3 regions of the Bradyrhizobium sp. CCBAU 51745 genome follow, and region 1 is predicted to be linked to each of the others. Evidence: predicted binding sites of a transcription regulator. Region 1 holds the regulator's gene; each other region holds the start of a gene.
What was found. The regulator PhoB, encoded in region 1, activates phosphate uptake and scavenging genes when phosphate is short. The targets are predictions, from matches to a motif close to TGTCATNNANCTGTCAT.

Region 1 (7,192 bases):
TTCACCGCGCTCAAAACCGATATCGGCCCTGGCGAAAACGGGGAGCAAATGCGGCGCTGCGCTGTTGGTCATGACGATCTCTTTGGTGGTCACTTCGGATGTTTCGGACGGCCTGAACACGCATGGCGCAGCGCGTCATTTGGCCCGGAAAACGAAACGTGCCGCCTTTTAAGGGCGGCACGTGCGACTATCTTATGCTTGGCAATACGGGTGTCAATGCCGCCCGGAAAGCCTCGCGAAACGCTGAATCCGTAGTCTTGCGGTGGCGATTTTGCGGGATTTTCGCCACGGAACATGTGGAAGCGAGTCGGCGGACTCTTGCGCGTGAGTCACGGCATATTGTAGCGTTTGGCTTGTCAGATACGACATCTCGTGCAGCGGTTCTGATCCCAAAAGTCCTCATGTACCGGCGTAAACGTTCGGGCGCATCTGGCGCGCCCGGCGAGCCTTAAGGGATTCTGGCGGCACGGGTTTTTCGAAGCTTAGGCATTCGTCGTGAGGCCCCACAGATGGCTGGCGCCGGCGAAGGAAAGGATGCAATGACGGTTTTGACCTGGTCAGATGATCGCGTCGAGCAGCTGAAAAAGCTCTGGGAGGCCGGACTTTCGGCCAGCCAGATCGCCGCTGAGCTTGGAAACGTGACCCGCAACGCCGTAATCGGCAAGGTGCACAGGCTCGGCCTGTCCGGCCGCGCCAAGAGCCCCTCATCAGCAGCTCCGCGGCCGCGCAAGGCGCGTCCCGCACAGCACATGATGCGGGTGAGCCGCCCCATCGCGCGCGGCAACACCGCGCTGGCGCAGGCTTTCGAGATCGAGGTCGAGGCTGAACCTGTTACCTACGACAACGTTGTGCCGATGAGCCAGCGGCTCTCGTTGCTCGAATTGAACGAGGCTACCTGCCACTGGCCGGTCGGCGATCCCTCAAGCCCGGATTTCTTCTTCTGCGGCGGCAAGGCGCTCTCCGGCCTGCCCTACTGCGCCCAGCACTCGCGCGTGGCGTATCAGCCGGCGGCGGATCGCCGGCGGGCGCCGGCGAAGCCGGGCACGCGCTGAGTACTTGGTTCAGACGACATCGTCGCGGTACAGGCCGGGACGAAAAAAAGCGCGCCACCTGGCGCGCTTTTTTTTGTTTGCTGGCGGGCAGCTTAGCTTGAGGTCTGCTCAGCCTTCGCGAAGCGATCGTCGAGCGCGTAGCCCGCGCCGCGGACGGTGCGGATCGGGTCCTGCTCGCGGCCGAGATTGAGCAGCTTGCGCAGGCGGCCGATATGCACATCGACGGTGCGTTCGTCGATATAGATGTCGCGGCCCCAGACGCTGTCGAGCAACTGCTCGCGCGAGAACACCCGGCCGGGATGCTCCAGGAAGAACTCCAGCAGGCGATATTCGGTCGGTCCGAGATCGATCGGCCGGCCCGAGCGCGCCACGCGGCGCTTCTCGCGATCGAGCTCGATGTCGCCGAAGGCGAGCACGGTCGCGAGCCGCTCGGGGCTGGCGCGCCGCAGCAGGCCCTTCACCCGCGCGAGCAGCTCGGGCACCGAGAACGGCTTGACGATGTAATCGTCGGCGCCTGTGGCAAGGCCCCTGACACGCTCGCTCTCCTCGCCGCGCGCGGTGAGCATGATGATCGGCAGCTGCTTGGTGTCGGATCGCGTCCGCAACCGGCGGCACAGCTCGATCCCGGACAGGCCCGGCAACATCCAGTCGAGCACGATCAGATCGGGGATGTGCTCCTTGAGGCGGGTGTCGGCGTCGTCGCCGCGCATCACCGTCTCCACGTCATAGCCGTCGCCTTCGAGGTTGTAGCGGAGAAGCTCGGTCAGAGCTTCCTCGTCCTCAACCACCATAATGCGTGCGCCCATGGGCTCGTCGCTCCTTGCGTAATCAGGTGTTCGGGACCGTCGTGGCGAACGTCGTCATGTCGCCCTTCGGCCGCTTGTCGGTGATGGCCTGGCCTTCGATCATGTAGAACACGGTCTCGGCGATGTTGGTGGCGTGGTCGCCGATCCGCTCGATGTTCTTGGCGCAGAACATCAGATGGATGCAGAACGAGATGTTGCGCGGATCCTCCATCATGTAGGTTAGGAGCTCGCGGAACAGCGAGGTGCAGATGGCATCGACTTCCTCGTCGCCCTTCCACACCGCCATCGCTGCCGGCAGATCGTGCGCGGCATAGGCGTCCAGCACCGACTTGACCTGCTGCTGCACGAGGTCGGTCATGTGCTCGAGGCCGCGGAACAGCTTGAGCGGATGGAAATCCGTCTCCAGCGCCGCGACGCGCTTGCCCATGTTCTTGGCGAGGTCGCCGATGCGCTCGAGGTCGGTCGCAACCCGCATGGCGCCGACGATTTCGCGCAAGTCCACCGCCATCGGCTGGCGGCGCGCGATGGTCAGCACGGCGCGCTCCTCGATCTTCTTCTGCAGCGCGTCGAGCTCGGCATCGATGGTGACGACGCGCTGGCCCAGCGCGACGTCGCGGCGGATCAGCGCATCGACGGAATCGACGATCATGCGCTCGGCGATGCCGCCCATCTCGGCGACCAGGCGGGTGAGCTCCTGAAGGTCGGTGTCGAAGGCTTTTGCGGTATGTTCGGAAGCCATGTCCTGTCTCCTCAGCCGAACCGGCCGGTGATGTAATCCTGCGTGCGCCGGTCCGACGGCGACGTGAAGATCTTGCTGGTGTCGTCGAACTCGATCAGCTCGCCGAGATACATGAAGGCGGTCTTGTCGGAGACGCGGGCCGCCTGCTGCATGTTGTGGGTGACGATCGCGATGGTGTAGTTCTCGGACAGTTCCTGGATCAGCTCCTCGACCTTGGCGGTCGAGATCGGATCGAGCGCCGAGCAGGGTTCGTCGAACAGGATCACTTCAGGCCGCACCGCGACGGTGCGGGCGATGCAGAGGCGCTGCTGCTGGCCGCCCGAGAGCGACAGGCCGGAGGCGTTGAGCTTGTCCTTGACCTCGTTCCACAGCGCGCCGCCGCGCAGCGCCTTCTCGACGCGGTCGTCCATCTCGGACTTCGAGATCTTCTCATAGAGGCGGATGCCGAAGGCGATGTTCTCGTAGATCGTCATCGGGAACGGCGTCGGCTTCTGGAACACCATGCCGACGCGGGCGCGCAGCAGGTTGAGATCCAGCTTGGGGTCGAGGATGTTGGTCTGGTCCAGCATCAGCTGACCGGTGACGCGTTGGCCCGGATAGAGGTCATACATCCGGTTGAAGATGCGCAACAGGGTCGACTTGCCGCAACCGGACGGGCCGATGAAGGCGGTGACGCGGTTGGTGCCGAGCGTCAGATTGATGTTCTTCAACGCCTGGTGCTCGCCGTAATAGAAGTTGAGGTTGCGCACCGTCACCTTGGCCGGAGCTTCCGGCAGCGGCTGCTGCGAGGCGAGGTGCGCGTTGGAGCTCACGGATACGGACAAGTCGGTCATTTTGCGGTCCTCTCGGCACCGAGGATGCGGGCGCCAATGTTCAGGGCAAGCACGGTGAGCGTGATCAACAGCGCACCGCTCCAGGCGAGCTGCTTCCAATAGGCGTAAGGGCTCTGGACGAAATTGTTGATGGTGACGGGCAGGTTCGCCATGGTCTTGTTCAGGCCGAGGCTGAAGAACTGGTTCGACAGCGCGGTGAAGAGCAGCGGCGCGGTTTCGCCGGCGACGCGGGCGGTGGCGAGCAGCACGCCGGTGATGAGGCCGGAGCGGGCCGCACGATAGGCGATCCGCTTGATCACCAGCGAGCGCGGCAGGCCGAGCGCGGAGGCGGCCTCGCGCAGCGCGTTCGGCACCAGCAGCAGCATGTCCTCGGTCGTGCGCAGCACCACCGGGATCACGATGACGGCGAGCGCGAGCGAGCCTGCGATCGCCGAGAAGCCGCGCATCGGCACCACCACCGCGCCGTAGATGAACAGGCCGATGATGATCGAGGGCGCCGACAGCAGGATGTCGTTGATGAAGCGGATCACCGAGGTCAGCTTGTCGTTACGGCCGTACTCGGCGAGATAGGTGCCGGCGAACAGGCCGAGCGGCGCGCCGATGCCGACGCCGATCACGGTCATGATCAGTGAGCCGACGATGGCGTTGCGCAGGCCGCCTTCGGTCGAGCCCGGCGGCGGGGTATCGGCGACGAACAGGTCGAGGTTGAGGCCGGCAATGCCGTTGTAGAGCAGCGTGAGCAGGATCAGCGCGAGCCAGGTGACGCCGACGGCGGCGGCGCCAACGCAGAGCCCTCGGACGATGATGTCCTTGCGGCGGCGGCGTACATAGATCGGGTTCATGTTACTTCCCCGCCTTCGTTTCCAGACGCAGCAGCATCAGCCGGGCGGCGGCGAGCACGAAGAACGTCAGCACGAACAGCAACAGGCCGAGCAGGATCAGGCCGGACTGGTGCAGGCCGTCGCTCTCGGCGAACTCCGATGCGATCGCCGCCGAGATCGTGGTGCCAGGCGCGAAGATCGATGACGAGATGCGGAACGAGTTGCCGATGATGAAGGTCACCGCCATGGTCTCGCCGAGCGCACGGCCCAAGGCCAGCATGACACCGCCGATGACGCCGACACGGGTGTAGGGGATCACGACGCTGCGCACCACTTCCCAGGTGGTGCAGCCGACGCCGTAGGCGGCCTCTTTCAGCACCGGCGGCACGGTCTTGAACACGTCGACCGAGATCGAGGTGATGAAAGGCAGCACCATGATCGCCAGGATCAGCGCGGCATTGAACAGGCTGAGATAGGACGGGGGACCTGCGAAGACCGCGCCCAGCACCGGGACGCCGTCGAAGATCTTGATCATGAAGGGCTGGAAGGTGTTGGCCAGGAACGGCCCCAGCACGAAGAAGCCCCACATTCCGTAGATGATCGAGGGAATGCCGGCGAGCAGCTCCACCGCCATGCCGATCGGGCGGCGCAGCCATTGCGGGCAGAGCTCGGTCAGGAAGATCGCGATGCCGAGACCGACGGGAATGGCGATCAGCATCGCGATGAAGGAGGTGACAAGCGTGCCGTACATCGGTCCCAGCGCGCCGAGCACGGGCGGATCGGCCGACGGCGCCCAGCGCTGCGTCCACAGGAACGCAAAGCCGTATTCCTTCATCGCCGGGAAGGCACCGACGATCAGCGACAGGATGATGCCGCCAAGGATGAGGAGCACCGAGATCGCGGAAAGCCGCGTGATCCAGTAAAAGGTGACATCGCCGAGCTTGAACGCGCTCAAGGCCTTGGCGCGATCATAAGGGCCAGCGTCGTCGATTACATCGCTCTGAACAGCCATTTCTGCCACGCCGATCCCCTGTATTACGCTATCTGCATGCCGCCGATAAGGAGCGGTCTTGTCGACGATTTGTCCCGCGTCATTCCGGGATGGTCCGAAGGACCAGACCCGGAATTTCGAGATTCCGGGTTCGCTCGCCACGCTCGCGCCCCGGAATGACGGGGCACGAGCGTCGGACTTCAGAGCTTTAGCTCTTGATCTCGGCAGACCAGGTCTTCTCGATCTGCTGGACGACGCTGTCCGGCATAGGGATGTAATCGAGCTCCTCGGCTGCCTTGGCGCCGTTCTTGAAGGCCCAGCGGAAGAACTTGATGGCTTCCTGCGAGGCCGCCTTGTCGGTGGCATCCTTGTGCATGAGGATGAAGGTCGCCGCCGTGATCGGCCAGGACTTGTCGCCGGGCTGGTCGGTCAGAATGACGTAGTAGCCGGGCGCCTTGGACCAGTCGGCATTGGCGGCGGCCGCCTGGAAGGCCTCGGTGGCGGGCTCAACGGTCTTGCCACCCTTATTGACCATCTTGGTGTAGGTCAGCTTGTTTTGCTTGGCGTAGGCGTACTCGACATAGCCGATCGAATTCTTGGTCTGGCCGATGTTGCCCGAAACGCCTTCGTTGCCCTTGGCGCCGACGCCAACCGGCCATTCGACCGCGGTGCCCTCACCGACCTTGCTCTTCCAGTCCGCGCTGACCTTGGAGAGATAGTTGGTGAAATTGAAGGTGGTGCCCGAACCGTCCGAGCGGCGAACCACGGTGATCGCCTCCGACGGCAGCTTCACGTTCGGATTGAGCTTCTTGATCGCGCCGTCGTCCCACTTGGTGATCTTGCCGAGATAGATGTTGGCGAGCGTCTCGCCGTCGAACACCATCTCGCCAGGCTTGACGCCTTCGAGGTTGACGACCGGAACGATGGCGCCCATCACCATCGGCCACTGGGCAAGGCCGTCCTTCTCGAGCTGCTCGGCCTTGAGCGGCATGTCGGTGGCACCGAAGGTCACGGTCTTGGCCTGAATCTGCTTGATGCCGCCGCCGGAACCGATCGACTGGTAGTTCAGACCGTTGCCGGTCTCCTTCTTGTAGGCATCAGCCCACTTCGAATAGATCGGGAACGGGAACGTCGCACCTGCGCCGGTGATGTCGGCAGCGAACGCCGCCGTCGTCGTTGCGGCGACCAAGCCGGCAGCGACGATCGTTTTGAGGAAATTCATGCTGGTCTCCATACAGGGGAGCGAAGCGCCATCCGCGCCCGATCGCGCTCCCGCGCCGCCCCTTTAGGAGCGGTCGGCTGAGCTTTTACGAAGGTTTCGTGACAGTCGGATGACAGCGCTAAACGATTGAAACCACGTGGCTTTATTGCCTAAACCAAAGTCCTGGCCTGGGGAAAACAGGCGGTGAAAGTCGCACCCTGCTTGGGCACGCTTTCGATCAAAAGACGGCCCCGGTGACGGTTAAGAATATGTTTCACCAGCGATAATCCGAGCCCCGTGCCGCCCTGCGAGCGGCTGTCGCCGACGTCAACCCGGTAGAACCGCTCGGTCAGGCGCGGCAGGTGCTCCGGCGCGATGCCGGGGCCGAAATCCCGCACCATGACCCGGATTTCCTGAGTTGCATCGGCGGGCGCCGGCAGCGTCAGCGAGACGATGACGCGTCCACCGGAGGCGCCATATTTGAGCGCGTTTTCGATCAGGTTTTCGAACAGGCGGAGCAGCTCCTCGCGGTCACCGGCGATCATGACCGGGCCGTCAGGCAAATGGGTCTCGACCTCGACCTGACGCTCGCGCGCCAGCGGCTCGAGCCCGTCGGCGACCTGGAGGATGATCGGCAAGAGATCGACCAGAGTGTCGGGCCGCACATGGGCCGACAGCTCGACCCGCGACAGCGACAAAAGGTCGTCGATCAGGCGCGCCATGCGCGTCGCCTGGTTGTGCATGATACC
Region 2 (7,192 bases), on a different contig from region 1:
ACGACAGGGAGATGTCTTCGATGCCGGTCACCCCACATAAGGCCCAGCGCCCCTATCGCGGCGTGTTTCCGGTCGCACCCACCATCTTCGATGAGCGCGGCGAGCTCGATCTCGAGGGCCAGCGCCGCTGCATCGATTTCATGATCGACGCCGGCTCGAACGGCATCTGCATCCTCGCCAATTTCTCCGAGCAGTTCGTGCTGACCGATGCCGAGCGTGAGGCCGTGATGCATGTGGTGCTGGAGCATGTCGCCGGCCGCGTGCCCGTGATCGTCACCACCACCCATTTCAGCTCGGCGGTGTGCGCGGCGCGCAGCAAGCAGGCCGAGGCCGCCGGGGCCGCCATGGTGATGGTGATGCCGCCCTATCACGGCGCCACCTTCCGCGTGCCGGAGAAGGGCATCGTCGAATTCTTCAAGGTGCTCTCGGGCGCGATCACCATCCCCATCATGATCCAGGATGCGCCGGTTGCGGGCACGCCGCTGTCGGTCGAGCTGCTGGCGCGGCTGGCGCGCGAGCTCTCCAACATCCGCTATTTCAAGATCGAGGTGCCGGGCGCGGCGTCAAAGCTCCGCAGCCTGATCGAGGCCGGCGGCAAGGACATCGAGGGCCCCTGGGATGGCGAGGAAGCCATCACGCTGATGGCCGATCTCGATGCCGGCGCGACCGGCGCGATGACCGGCGGCGGCTATCCCGACGGTATCCGCCAGATCATCGATCCCTATTTCGCGGGCGACCGGGAGAAGGCGAAGGCCGCCTATGAACGCTGGCTGCCGCTGATCAATTACGAGAACCGCCAATGCGGCCTGATCGCCTGCAAGGCGATGATGCAGGCCGGCGGCGTGATCAAGTCCGACGCGGTGCGCCATCCGCTGCAACCGCTGCATCCGGCAACGCGCGCAGGATTGCTGGAGCTCGCCAAGGAGCGCGACGCGCTGGCGCTGCGCTGGGGGAAGTAGGCCCCACGCACCGCAATCGTAGGGTGGGCAAAGCGGAAGCGTGCCCACCACCTGTGAATTGCTGAGAAAAGAACGTGGGCACGGCGCAAGGGCGCCTTTGCCCACCCTACGGGGCCGGTGCCAACGTCCATTCGCCCACGATACAAAAGCGTGCCTTCGCATCGTCCTGCTTGAACAGCGTGATGCGATCGATCGCCAGCTTTTCCAGCTTCAGCGCCGCAAACCTTGCCCGCAACATCTCCAGGATCGGGCCGCGCCGATCCGCGTCGAGCCGCCCGGTCAGCGTCATGTGGAAGCGGAATTCTTCCATCACGTAAGGATAGCCCCAGCGATCGAGATACTCGCGCTGTCGCTCGCTGAGCTTTTTGGGCTTGCGCCGCGCGCGGTCTTCCGCGGTCAGGGGCTGGCGGAAGCAATCGAAATCGCGGACGCAATCGGCGGCGAGCTCTTGCAGCGCGTCAACCGGCTCGGCCGGAATGACGGCGATGAAGCCGCTGATGGAATCCACGATCGGGTGGATCACCGGGATCGGGCGCGCCTTGCCGGCGAATGTCGCGCAGGCCGCGGCGAGTTCGGCCTCGGTCTTGCCCGCTGCCAGCACCATCGGCGCCTTCAGCGTGCCGTGAAAACCGTATTTGCGGGGATCGGCGGTGACGTCGTGCCAGTCGGGTGCGATACGCAGGGCGTCGCCGGGAAAGGGCGGTTCGTCGCCGGTGTAGGCGTCATAGCCGAGCAGCTCGGCGCCGAAGCGGGAGAGTGCGTGGTCGTCGCCGGAGGCAAAATAGATCGCGTAGCGGGGAAAACCTGTCATTGCCCAAGCATAACTAATTTATGCTGCAACGATAGTCTCGCGCGGTGTCGCCGCGATGCCAGCCAGACGCGTCGCATCGGTGAGATGGACGAGCTTGCCGGCGGCGATCACCGCGACCAGCCGCGGCCGCAGCGGCATGCTGTCGTCGACGAGCAGGATGTCGGCGCGACGGCCCGCCGCCAGCGTGCCGCGATCAGTGAGGCCAGCGGCGTCTGCGGGCGCCGACGAGATCAGCTTCCAGGCCTCGGTCAGCGGCAGCACGCCGTCGGCGGCGAGGCGGAATGCGGCGAGCAGCGGCGCCGGATAGTAATAGTCGGAAGCCAGCACCGTGCAGAGCCCCTTCGCGATCATGTCGGAGGCTTTGGTCCAGCCGGTGTGGCTGCCGCCGCGCACGACGTTCGGTGCGCCGTAGACGATGGCATCGCCATGATCGGCTGCCTCGCGCGCCGTCTCCTCATTGATCGGAAATTCGGCGAGCCTCACGCCCATGGCGCGAAAATTCCGGCGCATCGCCGGCGTCGCATCGTCATGCGACAGCATCCGCACCTCGGCCATGCGCGCCGCTGCTGCGATCCGGGCGATCGAGGCCGGAACATCGGCCGCGCGCGAGACGATATGCGCGACGAGCTTGTCGAAATCCTCAGCTGAAAGGCCGGTGCGCTCCACCATGCGGTTGCGCTTGCGCGGATTCGAGATGTCGGCAACGACCCCGTCCATATGGTCGTTGAAGGCGAACAGGTCGACGCGGCCCTCGGCCAGCCACTGGCCGATCTCGTCCTCGGCATCGAGATTATAGGTCTCGTGGCGCAGGTGAAAACGGGTGTCGGCAGCAAAGTGCGGACGCTGCCGCTCGATCGCCTCGAGCAGGCGCCTGGCATTGTCGCCGCTGCGCAGGCCCGGCTCCCATGACCAGGTGGTGGCGTGGAACACCGTGGTGATGCCGTTGCTGATGACCTGGCGGTCGGTGTCATCAAGCGCGACGTCTATCGGAAGATCGACGCCGGCGCGCGGCATCATCTGCCGCTCGAAGGCATCGCCATGCAGGTCGACGATGCCGGGCAGCACCAGCAAATTACGCGCATCGATCGCCAGCCGCGCGCGACCGCGTGCCGCATCGATCTGCGCAATGTCGGTTCCGGATACGGAGAGGGAAGTTTCGGCGAGCTCGGAGCCAATCAGGGTCCGGCCGCCCTCGATGAAAATGTCTGTCACGCGACCGCACTTCGTTTGCTGGAAGGAAGACTTGTCCCTGCTTCGTATGCCGACAGGAAATCTTCAATCGCGAGCGTGCGGAAATCGGGCAGCGCCGCACGCAATTTGTCGTGATCCCGGTCCCACCATGCCAGCCTGGCCAATGTCGCGTCTCTTCGAGCGGCACAATGACGGTGTCATGACGATATGATGACAGGGGATGAAGTGTGTAGGATCGCCACGCCGCATCGCACGTGTCATACAAGTGTCAACCGCCGGGGATAGCGGTGGGCTCCAGCTACTCTGGAGCCCTGCATGCTGGTGGTTGAAGGTCTGACGTGCCGCTTTGGCGCAAAAGCCGCGGTGGACGAGGCTTCGTTTCAAATCTCCCCCGGCGGCTTCGTCGGCGTGATCGGACGCTCCGGCGCCGGCAAGTCGACCCTGCTGCGCGCCATCAATCGTCTGGTGACGCCGACGCAGGGCCGCATCCTGTTCGACGGCCTCGACGTCACCGCGCTGCGCGGCAAGGAGCTGCGGCAGTGGCGGGCGCGGTCGGCGATGATCTTCCAGCAGTTCAACCTGGTCGGCCGGCTCGACGTGCTGACCAACGTACTGATGGGCCGTCTTGCCACCATGCCGGCCTGGCGCTCGCTGTCGCAAGTATGGCCCGAGCAGGACAAGGCGCTGGCGATGTCGGCACTGGAACAGTTCGACATCGCCGCGCTCGCGGCGCAGCGCGCCGATCAGCTCTCCGGCGGCCAGCAGCAGCGCGTGGCGATCGCACGGGCGCTGGTGCAGCAGCCCGACATCATCCTCGCCGACGAGCCGATCGCCTCGCTCGATCCGCGCAACACCAAGATCGTCATGGATGCGCTGCTGCGCATCAACAAGCATTTCGGCATCACCGTGCTCTGCAACCTGCATTCGCTCGATCTGGCGCGCAGCTATTGCGATCGCCTGATCGGCATGGCGGCGGGCCGAGTGGTGTTCGACGGCGCGCCGTCCGCGCTGACCGACCTTGTCGCGCGTGAGCTCTACGATCTCGAAGCCGCCGATGTCATGGGCGGCACGCCTGCGCCGGTGCCCGAGGGGGTCCCGGCACTCGGAACGGCTGCGGCGGCCTGAGCCGCGTCGCATCCGTCATGACCAGTTTTTGCGTCAACCGCTCCTATCAGATGAAGAGGGCATCATGATCACTCGCAGATTAGTTCTTGCCGGCGCCGCCGCGCTGGCCTTTGCCGGATCCGCTTCCGCCGAAGACTGGAGGGCGAAATATCCGGAGATCACCTTCGCCGCGATTCCGGCCGAGAACGGTTCGGGCGTGACCGAGCGTTACGCTCCCTTCATCAGCTATCTGTCCAAGGAGCTCGGCGTCAAGGTGACGCTGCGCGTCGCCAACGACTACGCCGCCCTCATCGAGGGCCAGCGCGCCGGCAACATCCACATCGGCTATTACGGCCCGGCCTCGTTCGCGCGTGCCCGGCTTACCGGCGTCAAGACCGACGCGTTCGTCATCGACGTCAACTCCGACGGCTCGAAGGGTTATTACTCGGTGTTCTACGTGCTGGCGAAATCGCCGTACCAGAAGATCGAGGACCTCAAGGGCAAGAATCTCGGGCTTGTTGATCCGAATTCAACTTCCGGCAACAACATGCCGCGCTTCAAGCTGAACGCGCTCGGCATCGATCCCGACGCCTACTTCTCCAAGGTCGTCTTCACCGGCAGCCACGAGAATGCCGTTCTCGCTCTCGCGCAAGGAACCGTCGACGTCGCTGCCAACTGGTGGAACGCGGACGACGATTCCAACCTGACCCGCATGCTCAACAAGGGCATGGTGAAGTCGGCCGACGGCACGCCGATGAAGAAGGAGGACTTCCGCATCGTCGTGAAGTCCGACCTCATCATCAACTCGCCCTACGCCTATCTGAGCGACCTGCCTGAGGACATGAAGGCCGCCATCAAGAAGGCCTTCCTCGACGCGGCACAGAAGGATCCCGAGGCGTTCAAGAAGCTCTCCGACGGCAAGAACAAGCCGTGGGAGCCGATCGCCAACGACGATTACAACAAGACCATCGATCTGATCAGGTTTGTCGATAATCTGCGTAAGAAGGCGTCCTGAGCTCGTCGGGACGAGGCTACTCGAGCCGGGTCGATGGACCCGGCTCTTTTCTTGATGGATCTGTTTGTGATGGATCTGTGCCTTCGATGACGGTTGCGGTTTCGATCCTTCCCGAGCAGCAGCTCGCCGCCCTCAACGCCGCCTATCGCGAGGCAGTCGCACGCAAGCGCCTGCGCCTGCTGGCGGGCTTCACGTTGTTCGTCGCCGCGCTGATCGTGGCCTCGATCGGCGCCGAGGTGAATTTGCGCACCTTCTTCACTTATTTCGGCAACTTCGTCAGCTACTTCAATCGCATCCTCACTCTCGACAGCGGCCAGCGGGTCTGGACCGATCTCGGCGAGTGGTTCTGGGGCCTGCACAAATGGCTGAAGCTGCTCGGCGAGACGCTGCTGATCTCCTATGTCGGCACGCTGATCGGCGCCGTTCTTGCCTTCCTGCTCAATTTCTTCTCCGCCGAGAACACCTCGCCCGCGCCCTGGCTGCGCTTCACCGTCCGGCGCCTGCTTGAGTTCGCGCGCACGGTGCCAGGCATCGTGTTCGCGCTGATCTTCGTCATGGCCTTCGGCCTCGGTCCGGTCGCGGGCGTGCTCGCGATCGCGATTCATTCCACCGGCGCGCTCGGCAAGCAGTTTTCCGAGATGGTCGAGAACGCCGACATGAAGCCGGTCGAGGGCATCCGCTCCACCGGCGCGAGCTGGGTGTCGTGCATGCGCTTTGCGATCCTGCCGCAGGTCTCGGCGGGTTACGCCAGCTACGCGCTGCTGCGTTTCGAGATCAATGTGCGCGAGGCCTCGGTGATGGGCTTTGTCGGCGCCGGCGGCATCGGGCAGGAGCTGATCGTCGCGATCCGAAAATTCTACTACTCCGACGTCAGCGCCATCCTCGTGACCATCATCGTCACGGTGTTCCTGATCGACATCACCACCGGCTGGGTGCGCGGCCGCCTGTTTGGCAAGGAGGCGCGGAATTGAATAAGCCGCAGGACGTCAACACCGAGAAGCTCCGCGCGCGCTACCCTGACGTCTTCGACCGTCCGGTATCGGCACGCCTGGCGACGCCGGCGATGCTCATCGCGGCTCTTGCGATCTTCGTGTTCGGCCTGGTCGATCTCGATTTCTCGCCGGCGCGTTTCATCTCGGGCCTAAGCCAGCTCGGCTGGATCAGCATGATGATGATGCCGCCCGATCCCGGATCGTCGCTCCCGCTCTATCTCAAAGCGCTGGGCGAGACGCTGTCGATCGCGCTGCTCGGCACCACGCTGGCCGCCTTGCTGGCGCTGCCCGTCAGCCTGCTTGCGGCCCGCAATATCGTCCCTAACATCGTCCGTTTCCCGGTGCGGCGGTTCCTGGATTCGATCCGCGGCGTCGATACGCTGATCTGGGCGCTGGTGTGGATCAACGTGGTCGGGCTCGGCCCGTTCGCCGGCGTTCTCGCGATTGCCGTGGCGGATTTCGGTGCGTTCGGAAAGCTGTTCTCGGAGGCGATCGAAGGCGCCGATCAGAAGCAGGTCGAGGGCATCCGCGCCTCCGGCGGCGGCGCGCTGCACGAGATCCGCTTCGGCCTGATGCCGCAGGTGCTGCCCGTCATCGCCGGCCAGGTGCTGTATTTCATCGAATCGAACACGCGCTCGGCCACCATCATCGGCATCGTCGGCGCCGGCGGCATCGGCCTCCAGCTCGCCGAGCAGATCCGCGTGCTGGAATGGCAGAAGGTGTCGTTCCTGATCCTGATGATCCTGGTCGCCGTCGCGGGAATCGATTTCATCTCGGGCAAGCTGCGCTTTGCGATCATTGGTAAGCGGGCGGTGGCCTGAGCACCGCTGCTTTAGGGTGGGCAAAGCAAAGCGTGCCCACCATCTCTAGCGATCGAGAAAGACGTGGGCACGGCGCAAGAGCGCCTTTGCCCACCCTACGCTCCGTTTTCCTGGAGAGAGCGAGCTCCCCCTACGGCTCCACCAAAAACTCCACCCGCTCTGCGGCAAAGCGCGAATGCTTCGTCACCAGCGGCTTGCCCTCGAGATCGAGGTCGGTCGCGTCGACCACCAGGATCGGCCGTCCCAGCGGCAGATCGAGCCGCGCGGCATCGGTCGCATCGACGATGCCGGCGGTGATC
Region 3 (7,192 bases), on a different contig from region 1:
TCGAGACGTCGATGCCGGCTTCCTTGGCGAGACGCCGCGCCAGCGGCGACGAGAACACGCGGCCGGCATGGCCATTGCCCTGCGCAGCCGGTGCAGCAGCCTGCGGCGCGGGTGCTGCGGCGGGAGCCGGCGCAGCCTTGGGCGCGGCGGGCGCAGGTGCCGGTGCGGGAGCCTCAGCCGCCTTCTCGGTGGGCTTGGGCGGGGCGGCCGACGCGCTGGGCTTTGCAGCGCCCGCAGCCTTCACGTCCTCGCCTTCGCCGGCGAGCACCGCGATCACGTCGTTGACCGGCACGTCCTGGGTGCCCTCGGGCACCAGGATCTTGGCGTGCCCTCGTCGATGGCTTCGACCTCCATGGTCGCCTTGTCGGTCTCGATCTCGGCGATGACGTCGCCTGACTTGACCTTGTCGCCTTCCTTCTTCAGCCACTTGGCGAGGTTGCCCTTCTCCATCGTCGGCGAAAGAGCTGGCATCAGGATGTTGATGGGCATGCTGACCTCACGAAGAACTTCTCAAAACGTCGTCTCCGAAAGTGAAGACGAACAGACCAGGTTTAGTTGCCGATGTCGCCTTGCCAGAGGCGCTCATTGGCAGGGATGGAGCGCCAATTCTTCATCATGGTGATGGAGCGGTCGTCGGCCAGGTCGATCCAGGGAATCCCGAACTTGTCGAGAATGTCCTTGGAGCCCTCGAAGGTGACGGATTCCCCGATCACCACGAGCTTGACCTTGAACAGACCGAGCGCGCCGGCACACATCGAGCATGGCGACAGCGTGGTGTACATGACCGTGTCATGGAACGAGATCGCGCCGGCCTCGCGCAGGCAGCTCATCTCGCCATGCAGGATCGGATTGTTCTCCTGCACGCGGTTGTTGTGGCCGCGGGCGATGATCTTGTTGTCGCGCGTCAGCACTGCGCCGATCGGCAGACCACCTTGCGCGATCGAGGCTTCCGCTTCGCGGATCGCCTCCAGCATGAAATCGTAATGATAGGATTCGATCGTCACGGTCAGTGTCCCTTTCCCCGCGGCGTCGTGGTGCCAGTGTCGGTCGGACGCTCAATCTCGGCCTGGAACATGTCGAGGATCCGGTTCAGCGCGTCCTCCTCGGTATATTCGCTCTCGCGCGCATAAGCGCGCGCGGCGTGGCGGGCGAGATCGACCAGCAGCAGGCCCCACATGTCAGGCTCCTCGAAGGCGCGCTGGAACGCCATCGACAGCCCGCCATCCAGCACGAACACGCGCAGGATCTCGACCGCGTCATCGCGGGTCATGACGTCGGGCGGCAGTGGCTGCTCCTTCGGGCCCGCCATGGTCTACCTGTAGCAGACGGCTTTGGCGGCCTCGACGACCTCAGCCGCCGACGGCAGCGCAAGCTTCTCCAGATTCGCGGCATAGGGCATCGGCACGTCCTTGCCGGCGACGCGCGCGACCGGCGCGTCGAGATAGTCGAAGGCGTTCTCCATGATGCGCGCGGCGATCTCGGCGCCGACGCCGCTCTGGGCCCAGCCCTCTTCCACCGTCACGGCGCGCCCCGTTTTCTTCACCGAGTTGATGATGGTCTCGGTGTCCATCGGACGCAGCGTGCGCAGGTCGATCACCTCGGCCTCGATGCCCTCCTTGGCGAGTTCGTCGGCGGCCTTCAGCGCATAGGTCATGCCATTCGACCAGGAGATGATGCTCACATGGCTGCCCGAACGCACGATGCGCGCCTTGCCGATGGGAATGATGAAATCGTCGAGCTTCGGCACTTCGCCGGTGTGACCGTAGAGCACCTCGTTCTCGAGGAAGATCACCGGATTGGGGTCGCGGATCGCGGCCTTGAGCAGGCCCTTGTAGTCGGCAGCCGAGTACGGCGCGATGACCTTGAGACCCGGTACGTTCGAGTACCAGGCCGAATAATCCTGGCTGTGCTGGGCGGCGACGCGCGCGGCGGCGCCGTTGGGTCCGCGGAACACGATCGAGCAGCCCATCTGGCCGCCGGACATGTAGAGCGTCTTGGCCGCGGAGTTGATGATCTGGTCGATCGCCTGCATGGCGAAGTTGAAGGTCATGAACTCGACGACCGGCTTCAACCCGGTCATGGCAGCGCCGACGCCGACGCCGGCAAAACCATGCTCGGTGATCGGGGTGTCGATCACGCGCCGCGCGCCGAACTCCTGCAGCAGGCCCTGCGTGACCTTGTAGGCACCCTGATATTCGGCGACCTCTTCGCCCATCACGAAGACATCAGGATCGCGGCGCATCTCTTCAGCCATGGCGTCGCGCAGCGCTTCGCGGATGGTCTGGGTGATCATCTCGGTGCCGGCGGGCACCTCAGGATCGGGTTCGGCGACGGCCTGCGGCGCAGGTGCAGCCTTCGGCGCGGGCGCTTCAGCCTTGGCAGCGGCGGGCGGCGCGGACTCCGCGGCCTTCGCCGCCGGTGCAGGCGCCTTCGCCAGATCGGCGGCGCTCTCGCCATCGGCGAGAATGGTCGCGATCGGCGTGTTCACGGCAACGTCGGCGGTGCCCTCGGGAATCAGGATCTTGCCGAGCGTACCCTCATCGGTCGCCTCGACCTCCATGGTGGCCTTGTCGGTCTCGATCTCGGCGATGACGTCGCCGGACTTGATCGTCTCGCCCTCTTTTTTCAGCCATTTGGCGAGGTTGCCCTTTTCCATCGTGGGCGACAACGCGGGCATCAGCACTTGAATTGGCATATCGACTCCAAAGAAAGCTTGCGCGCGTTTAGCGGTAAACGTCGGTCCAGAGCTCGGCGGCATCCGGCTCGGGATCATGCTGGGCAAAGTCGGCGGAGGCGTTGACGATGTCACGCACCTCGGCATCGATCGCCTTGAGATCGGCCTCGCTGACCTTGGCCGCCAGCAGGCGGTTACGCACCTGCTCGATCGGATCCTGATCGTGACGGACCTTCTCGACCTCCTCGCGCGTGCGGTACTTCGCCGGGTCGGACATCGAGTGGCCGCGATAGCGGTAGGTCTGCATCTCAAGGATGTAGGGGCCCTTGCCGGCGCGGCACCAGGCCGCCGCCTCCTCGCCCGCGGCCTTGACGGCGCGGACGTCCATGCCGTCGACCTGCTTGCCCGGGATGTTGAAGGACACGCCGCGCTTGGAAAAATCCTGCTGCGCCGAGGCGCGCGAGACCGAAGTGCCCATGGCGTAGCGGTTGTTCTCGATGACGTAGATCACCGGCAATTTCCAGAGCTCCGCCATGTTGAAGCTCTCATAGACCTGGCCCTGGTTGGCCGCACCGTCGCCGAAATAGGTGACGCTGACATTGCCGTTGCTGCGGTAATTGTTGGCAAAGGCAAGCCCGGTGCCGAGCGAGACCTGCGCACCGACGATGCCGTGGCCGCCGTAGAAGTGCTTCTCCTTGCTGAACATGTGCATGGAGCCGCCCTTGCCCTTGGAATAGCCGCCGCGGCGTCCCGTGAGCTCGGCCATCACGCCGTTGGCATCCATGCCGGTGGCAAGCATATGGCCATGGTCGCGATAGCCGGTGATGACCTGATCGCCCTCCTTCAGGGCCATCTGCATACCAACTACCACGGCCTCCTGGCCGATATAGAGATGGCAGAAGCCGCCGATCGCACCCATACCGTAGAGCTGGCCGGCCTTTTCCTCGAACCGCCGGATCAGGAGCATGTCGCGGAGCGCCTTCAGCTCCTGCTCCCTGGTGAATTCCGGGGGCGAACCGCCGTTGGTTTTATCGTGCTCAGCGCTTGCGGCGGCTTTCTTGGGTGCGGCCATGGGAATTCCGGGTCAGAGAAATCTAGGTCCTCTCTAACCTAACTCAATCGGGTGTGAAAGCACCGCAGCGGCATAGGACGACTTTCATTATGCCGCACTGCAGCGTGGCCGAAATTTTGCAAAACTTTTGGCGCTGGATCAGGCAACATTAGCTCCGCGCCTGCGAGAGCTCTGCACACAAGCGCGGCGACGACATCGGACACGCATATCTCGGGTGCCGAGCCCCGCTGCGTGTCCGATTCGAACCGCCGGACCTACCAGCCCAGTTCGCGCAAATACGCAGCGCGGGCGGCAACGCCGGTGTGCGTGAAGTCGGTGAAGACTCCGTCGACGCCAAGCCGGAAAAATTTGAGATATTCCTGGGCTGGATCGGCGTGATAGTCGGCCGCAAGATATTTCTTCTCGTTACGGAACGTGAAGACGTGGACGAACAGGCCGAGCTTGTGCGCATCGGCAATCAGGCTGGTCGCCTCCTGGGTCGAAGCCTCCGGTGTCGATCCCTTGTAGGGCGTGCCGTCGGCATTGGTGTCCTTCCACAAGGCGACCTTCAGCGGAACGATATAGGGCTTCCACGGACCGATGCCGTCGGCATAGGTCTTGATTTCGGCGAGTCCCTCAGGCGTCAGCATCGCATCATACAAGCGTGCATCGCCCGCCACCGTCCAATCGAACGGACGTGAATTGGTGATGTTGTCGAGCAGCACCTTACCGGTCTTGAAGTCGATGCCGTTGCCGTCGATGAGCTGCACCTGCCGGGTCTGAAGGCCGTGGCTGCGCATATATTTCAGGCTGCCGGGCTCGAAGCTCTGAACCAGGATGGGCGCGTCCCTGGTGTTGAGGCCGTTGTCGTTGATGATTTTGATCAAGGCGTCTTCCAACGGATGGCTGCCCGGCGCGCCGCAGCCGTTTGCGATCGCCTGGGCATTGTTCCAGGTCGGATTCTTGGTTTCCGGATAGACCAGGATGGGACGCCCCGTCTCCTTGCTCTTGGCCTTGGCGATATCGAGGATGTCCTGGAAGCTGATGACGGGGAATTTGCCGTTGAACATCTTCGGCCGCTCGTTCGCCGCATCATAGGTGGTGCCGCCGATCCACTGCTTCAGCTCGGCCATCGTGAAGTCGGTGAGCGACCAATCGTTGGTGTGATCCTCACCGTCGACGATCAATGACTTCAGCACCGATTTGGGATCGGAGGGATCGGTGAGATCCGTGAGATAGTCGGCGGGCGTGCCGGCTGCGGCCGGCGCCTTGACGCGCACACCCGATACGGTGCGCTTGCGGGCTGCGACCACAGCGTTGGTCTTCGCCACTTCGGCCACATTGGTGTTGTCGGCCAGCCAGGGGTTGTGACGCGCGACCAGGACGCAGTCCTTGGTGAGGTGCAGATCCTCTTCGAGCGCGTCGGTTCCGAGCGCGGCCGCGAGCTCGTAGGAGACCTCGGTCTCTTCGGGCACCAGCCCCGGCACGCCGCGATGTCCGAGGATCAGCGGCGCCTTTCCGTCGACGGTCAGAAACGGCTTGGCACCTGATGGCGCAGACTGGGCCACGGCCATCGACGGCACCAGCAACGCCAGGGCCGCGCCGAGCAGGTTCGCTCTGACATGCATCTTCCGCCGCAAGAGATTGTTCGTCATGGCCGCGCCTCCCTCTGTGCCTGGCATCGCGTCGTCGCGATCGGGCTCGTCTTGTCTCAATAATCTGACAGACGGATGACGGCGGGTCGGGCGGTCACGGATGTGCACAGGCGGCGTCGACATGACGCCGCCTGCGCTGGTTCGATCAGAAGAAGCCGAGCTTCTTCGGGCTGTAGCTGACCAGGAGGTTCTTGGTCTGCTGGTAGTGATCGAGCATCATCTTGTGGGTCTCACGGCCGACGCCCGACTGCTTGTAACCGCCGAAGGCGGCATGGGCGGGATAGGCATGGTAGCAATTGGTCCAGACCCGGCCGGCCTGGATCGCCCGGCCGAAGCGGTAGCAGCGGTTGGCGTCGCGGCTCCAGACGCCGGCCCCGAGGCCATAGAGCGTGTCGTTGGCGATCGCGAGTGCCTCGTCGTCGGTCTTGAAGGTCGTGACCGAGACCACGGGGCCAAAAATCTCCTCCTGGAAGATCCGCATCTTGTTGTGGCCTTCGAACACCGTCGGCTGGACGTAGAAGCCACCCGAGAGGTCGCCGCCGAGATCGGCGCGTCCGCCGCCGGCCAGGACCTTCGCGCCCTCCTGCTTGCCGATGTCCATATAGGACAGGATCTTTGTGAGCTGCTCGCTGGAGGCCTGCGCGCCGATCATGGTGTCGGCCGCACGCGGATCGCCCTGCTTGATGGCGGCGACGCGCTTCAGCGCCCGCTCCATGAAGCGATCGTAGATGTCGGCGTGGACCAGCGCCCGGCTCGGACAGGTGCAGACCTCGCCCTGGTTCAGCGCGAACATGACAAAGCCTTCGATCGCCTTGTCGAAGAAATCGTCGTCTTCAGCGGTGACGTCCTTGAAGAAGATGTTCGGCGATTTGCCGCCGAGCTCCAGCGTCACGGGGATCAGGTTCTGGCTGGCATATTGCATGATCAGCCGGCCGGTCGTGGTCTCGCCGGTGAAGGCGATTTTTGCGATCCGCGGGCTGGAGGCGAGCGGCTTGCCGGCCTCCAGGCCAAAGCCGTTGACGATGTTGAGGACACCCGGCGGCAGGAGGTCGCCGATGATCTCGGCCCACACCATGATCGAGGCCGGCGTCTGCTCGGCGGGCTTGAGCACCACGCAATTGCCCGCGGCAAGCGCCGGCGCGAGCTTCCAGCACGCCATCAGGAGCGGAAAGTTCCAGGGGATGATCTGGCCGACGACCCCGAGCGGCTCGTGGAAATGATAGGCGATCGTGTCGTGGTCGATCTCGCCGATCGAGCCTTCCTGGGCGCGGACGACGCCTGCGAAATAGCGGAAATGATCGATGGCGAGCGGCAGGTCGGCGGCCCGGGTCTCGCGGATCGGCTTGCCGTTGTCCCAGGTCTCGGCCACCGCGAGGCGCTCGAGATTCTCCTCCATGCGGTCGGCGATCTTGTTGAGGATCGCAGCGCGCTCGGCGACGCTGGTGCGTCCCCAGGCTGCCTTGGCGGCATGGGCCGCATCGAGAGCCGCTTCGACGTCCTGCGCGTCGGACCGCGCGATCTTGCAGACGACCTTGCCGGTCACCGGCGAGGCGTTGTCGAAATATTTGTCCGAGATCGGCGCCACGAACTTGCCGCCGATGAAATTGTCGTAGCGTTCGGCGAACGGATTTTGGGTGACGCCGAGGAATTCAACCTTGTTCATTGATCACTCCCGATGTTGATGTTTGCGCTCATCGTCGTGTGTTCACGACTTGCGCCAACGATCTCGCGGGAGGTGCTTTCTGTCAGCCCGGGTGGATGCGAAGGTGGAGCGGACCTGTCGCAGAACTGCGACAGTCAGTGCTTCAGCTC

Region 2: the regulator PhoB is predicted to act here: its motif matches at 3,217-3,233, upstream of phnC (phosphonate ABC transporter ATP-binding protein).
Region 3: the regulator PhoB is predicted to act here: its motif matches at 5,445-5,461, upstream of XH98_RS23695 (glycerophosphodiester phosphodiesterase family protein).

What each region holds. Positions count from the first base shown of each region.
Region 1 covers NZ_LBJP01000007.1:431,614-438,805, forward strand. The annotation lists gene XH98_RS09295 (aspartate aminotransferase family protein) at 1-72, opposite strand, end outside; gene XH98_RS09300 (GcrA family cell cycle regulator) at 540-1,052, shown strand; gene phoB (phosphate regulon transcriptional regulator PhoB) at 1,145-1,858, opposite strand; gene phoU (phosphate signaling complex protein PhoU) at 1,881-2,597, opposite strand; gene pstB (phosphate ABC transporter ATP-binding protein PstB) at 2,609-3,430, opposite strand; gene pstA (phosphate ABC transporter permease PstA) at 3,427-4,272, opposite strand; gene pstC (phosphate ABC transporter permease subunit PstC) at 4,274-5,263, opposite strand; gene pstS (phosphate ABC transporter substrate-binding protein PstS) at 5,451-6,464, opposite strand; gene XH98_RS09335 (ATP-binding protein) at 6,614-7,192, opposite strand, start outside.
Region 2 covers NZ_LBJP01000003.1:473,787-480,978, reverse strand. The annotation lists gene XH98_RS05030 (dihydrodipicolinate synthase family protein) at 21-959, shown strand; gene XH98_RS05025 (DUF1045 domain-containing protein) at 1,066-1,770, opposite strand; gene XH98_RS05020 (alpha-D-ribose 1-methylphosphonate 5-triphosphate diphosphatase) at 1,789-2,982, opposite strand; partial or broken gene XH98_RS05015 (chloramphenicol acetyltransferase) at 2,979-3,125, opposite strand; gene phnC (phosphonate ABC transporter ATP-binding protein) at 3,277-4,086, shown strand; gene phnD (phosphonate ABC transporter substrate-binding protein) at 4,151-5,080, shown strand; gene phnE (phosphonate ABC transporter, permease protein PhnE) at 5,167-6,051, shown strand; gene phnE (phosphonate ABC transporter, permease protein PhnE) at 6,048-6,893, shown strand; gene phnF (phosphonate metabolism transcriptional regulator PhnF) at 7,024-7,192, opposite strand, start outside.
Region 3 covers NZ_LBJP01000083.1:139-7,330, reverse strand. The annotation lists partial or broken gene XH98_RS23720 (pyruvate dehydrogenase complex dihydrolipoamide acetyltransferase) at 1-489, opposite strand, end outside; gene XH98_RS23715 (nucleoside deaminase) at 552-1,004, opposite strand; gene XH98_RS23710 (DUF5076 domain-containing protein) at 1,007-1,309, opposite strand; gene XH98_RS23705 (pyruvate dehydrogenase complex E1 component subunit beta) at 1,313-2,695, opposite strand; gene pdhA (pyruvate dehydrogenase (acetyl-transferring) E1 component subunit alpha) at 2,724-3,746, opposite strand; gene XH98_RS23695 (glycerophosphodiester phosphodiesterase family protein) at 4,001-5,380, opposite strand; gene adh (aldehyde dehydrogenase) at 5,526-7,043, opposite strand; partial or broken gene XH98_RS23685 (helix-turn-helix domain-containing protein) at 7,178-7,192, opposite strand, start outside.